2 regions of the Gilliamella sp. X-46 genome follow, and region 1 is predicted to be linked to the other one. Evidence: riboswitches for the same ligand, from Rfam matches in the RefSeq annotation. Region 1 holds a riboswitch; the other holds the start of a gene.

Region 1 (2,208 bases):
GCCTCTTTTTATGACAATCGCGTCTGTTTGGTGGCAGTTACTGCCTATTATGGTGGTGCTTTAGTTGGTAGTGAACTTTCTGGGCTTAAAGAGCATTTACCCCATGTTGAAGCACGAGTTGTCGCAATTTATCGCAAAAATCGCTTTATACGTCCACTAGCATCAACCCTAATTGAAGCCGGTGATATGGTTTATTTCATTACCCCACCAGTTAATATCAAAGCGGTGACTAGTGAGTTACAACGCCTAGAAAAGCCCTATAAACGAATCATCATTAGTGGTGGTGGTGGCGTGGCTGTCACTTTAGCAAAGCGTTTAGAAAACGACTATCAAGTCAAATTAATCGAACGCAATGCCGAACGTGCCGAATTAATTGCTGAACAACTTACTAATACCACAGTTCTGCACGGTGAATCATCGGATCAGGAATTGCTCTCACAAGAACAAGTTGAACTTACTGATCTGTTTATTGCTGTCACCAGTGATGATGAGTCCAATATCATGTCATCCATGCTAGCCAAAAGGATGGGGGCTAAAAAAGTAATTGTATTGATTCAACGCCAAGCCTACCTTGAACTGATTAATGATAGTGTGATTGATATTGCAATTTCACCACAACATGCCACAATTTCAGAGCTACTAAGCCATGTAAGACAAACAGGCGTTGTTAAAGTCGTTTCATTAAGACAAGGTGAATCCGAGATTGTCGAAATTGTTGCCAATGGTAATAGTGAAACATCGAGACTCGTCGGCAAAAACATTAACAGCTTAAAAATACCTTCAGGTGTAACCATTGGGGCTGTAGTCCGTGGTGAGGATGTCATTATTGTCAATACCGATCTAACTATTGAAGAAAACGATCACCTTATCATCTTCTTACCAGATAGAAAGGCAATTACGGACATTGAAAAATTATTACAATAACTTGTTAAAAATAGATAGTCAGTTCATAATAAACAAATAAATTTTGACTCGGGGTGTTTTTTGTTTCAACAAAAAACTGAGATTTTACCCGTTGAACCTGATCTGGATTATGCCAGCGTAGGGAAGTCTAAGCCATCAAGTCACAAAATTGGCAAATTCTTCCCAACATGCAAAGATAATAAGGAAGAAATAAATATGCCAGCAGTCAAATTATTTCCAACCAACCAAGCAACCGCTTTTATCCACCACGTTAAACAACAACGCCCACTAGTGCATTGCATAACTAATGATGTAGTCCAAAATTTTACCGCTAATATACTACTTGCTATTGGCGCATCACCGGCAATGGTTATTGCAGAGCAAGAAGTTGCTGAATTTGTTACCATTGCCGATAGTTTACTGATTAATATTGGCACCATTCACAGCAGCATAGCCACAAGTATGTTATTAGCAGCAGCTAAAGCTCAGCAAACACAAACCCCATGGGTACTCGATCCTGTCGCTGTAGGACCTGCGCTTAATTATCGTACTGAATTTGCATATCAATTATTGTCGTTAAAACCAACGGTAATTCGTGGTAATGCCTCAGAAATATTAGCGCTAAACGGTCAAAACTCATTGGCAAAAGGACCTGACGGTCAAGACTCACCCCAATCAGCTTTAAACGCCGCCAAAGAGCTTGCGCAAAAATATCAAACAATCGTTGCAATGACAGGTGATATCGACTATGTCACTAACGGTAACAACGTATATAGCATAACTGGGGGCGATATTGCTTTAACTAAAGTGACGGGAACAGGATGTTCATTATCCGCCATGGTAGCAGCTTTTATAGCCAATTCACCTGACATTTTATCTGCTACCGCCTCAGCATGTTTTATGATGAAAAAAGCCTCAGAACTTGCTAATAAACAGCAAGGATTAGGCACCTTTGCAGTATCTCTATTAGATCAACTCTCACTATTTAATCCATCACTTGAATAAGGATAGAAGATGAAAAAACAATTGGATTTAACCCTTTATTTAGTGCTCGATCCACTACTCTGTGGTGGTATTAGTGGTATGGTCAATACAACAAAAATTGCTGTCAAAAACGGCGTAACCGCTATACAGTTAAGATCAGAAAAAGAACTGGCAGGTAAAGATTGGTATCAAGCAGCATTAGCATTGAAAGAAACGCTAAGTGATACACCTGTCCCACTATTTATAAATGATCATGTGGATATTGCTTTAGCAGTTAATGCCGATGGCGTACATATTGGACAAAGTGATTTACCTGCCGAT
Region 2 (2,208 bases), on a different contig from region 1:
GCGAACCCTATTGGTTAACTCAAACCCACAGCACCATAACGCTGGATATATCGCAAATCGCTTTACAAACAGCAACAGGCAACATTCCTAACCAAACCATAGAAGCCGACGCATCTTATACCCATCAACCCAAACAAGTTTGCGTCGTACTCACTGCCGATTGTATGCCAGTCTTGTTTTGTACAACCAATGGTGACGAAGTTGCGGCAGCACATGCAGGATGGCGAGGATTATGTAATGGAATACTGGAAGAAACCGTCAAAAAATTTGCCTCGCCACGGTCAAACATCATCGCATGGCTTGGGCCAGCAATCAGCGCCAAAAAGTTTGAAGTTGGTATTGACGTCAAGGAACAATTTGAAAAAATCGACCGCAATGCAAAAATTGCTTTTAAATTAATCAACCCTGCTGAACAAAAATACTTAGCCGACCTTTACTTAATTGCTAAACAACGCTTACAGTCAATAGGAGTAACTAAGATTTTTGGAGGTGATTTTTGTACTTATACTGAACAAGACAAGTTTTTTTCATACCGTCGTGAAAATAAAACAGGGCGGATGGCATCGATGATTTGGTTTGAGTGAGTTTTTTGCCAAACTCCTTAAAAAACAACGCAAGGCTGTATGATGTGGTCTTTTTATAGTTACTTGTATCATCTTGATACTCGCCTCTAAGAGGTCACTTTTGCTTTGCTCATATGTTCAACTTCGCTTCAAACAAATTTGTGTTCCCGATGAAGTATAGCCACACCAAACATCCTTGTTTGGTGTGGTGACCTTACTCTGTTGTTGGCATTATTCTGACACCAGAACAAGACAAACTTAATAGCCTTGATTGATTTTTACGCAAGTTTTTTTGCTAAAAATCAGTCAGGAAAGGTATTGATTTTATTGAAGTTTTTTGTTTGGTGTTTTTAAGGAAAATCAATCGTTTACACAAACTTGACAAGGTGCCAACATCTGACAAATCAACAAAACTACGAATAGGGAACCATAATAAGAACCATTTAACTAACTAAAAAAACGTCTGAAAAAGATATCGATTTTAATCATATTTTTATTTTGATGCTTAAAAAAAACACAAACCACCCCCTTTATCACTTTCGTTATTTACAATCCCCACTCTAACCTCTAAACTACTCGGCGTTCTCAACGGGGTGCCCAGTAGGGCTGAGAATGTTAGATTGGCTAACATAACCCGTCGAACCTGAACTGGATCATGCCAGCGGAGGGATTTGAGTTATTATACCTGCTCAAACCTTTTGTCTTTTATTTGCTATTTTGGAGGCAAAATGTTTTTTAAAAATGTCTTATTACCTTTAGGCTTGTTTGCGCTTTTTATGCTCAATAACGCCAATGCTACCAACGAAAAACCTACATTAACCGTTTATAGTTACAATTCGTTTATTTCAGAATGGGGACCTGGTCAGGCGATTAAACAGGGGTTTGAAGCGCAGTGCGATTGCCAACTTGAAATTGTTGCATTAGGCGATGGCGTAGCGGTTTTAAATCGAATTCGTCTTGAGGGCGATAGAACCAATGCCGATGTGATTTTAGGGTTAGACAATAACCTTTTAGACCAAGCCAAACAGGCGGGTATTGTTATTCCTCATAAAATTAGTAAGCCCAATAATTTAAATACCGACTGGTGGGATAGTGATTTTATGCCTTATGATTTTGGCTATTTTGCATTTATTTATAATCAACAAAAAATTAATCATCCACCAAGGAGTATGCACGAGCTAGTTGATAATCAAGCCAACTGGAATATTATTTATCAAGATCCAAGAACCAGTACACCAGGGTTAGGTTTATTATTTTGGGTGAAGAAGATATACGGTGATGATGCTGCATCTGCTTGGCAAAAAATAGCTAATAATACCGTGACAGTGACCAAAGGTTGGAGCGAAGCTTATGGTCTATTTTTGAAAGGAGAGGCCGATTTTGTGCTTAGTTATAGCACTTCACCTGTTGCGCATATTATGAATGATAATGATCATCGTTATGCGGCGGCTATTTTTGATGAAGGCCATTACCGCCAAGTTGAAGTTGTGGGCATTACTAAGTATAGTCAACAACCAGAACTTGCACGTTCATTTTTGCGATATCTATTAACCCCTGAAATACAGCGCCAATTTGCTGAAAAAAATTTCATGTATCCAATTATTAATATTCCATTACCCGAAGCTTTTCAACAAATTAAGCCAGT

What was found. A riboswitch is a leader RNA that binds a small molecule or an ion and turns the genes downstream of it on or off. The one in region 1 is predicted to bind thiamine pyrophosphate.
Region 2: another riboswitch for thiamine pyrophosphate. It lies ahead of thiB (thiamine ABC transporter substrate binding subunit); the one in region 1 lies ahead of thiM (hydroxyethylthiazole kinase).

The regions. Positions count from the first base shown of each region.
Region 1 is NZ_JBXSQH010000002.1:97,037-99,244, forward strand. It holds gene trkA (Trk system potassium transporter TrkA) at 1-924, shown strand, start outside; TPP riboswitch at 964-1,065, shown strand; gene thiM (hydroxyethylthiazole kinase) at 1,120-1,908, shown strand; gene thiE (thiamine phosphate synthase) at 1,918-2,208, shown strand, end outside.
Region 2 is NZ_JBXSQH010000010.1:55,548-57,755, forward strand. It holds gene pgeF (peptidoglycan editing factor PgeF) at 1-584, shown strand, start outside; TPP riboswitch at 1,143-1,251, shown strand; gene thiB (thiamine ABC transporter substrate binding subunit) at 1,340-2,208, shown strand, end outside.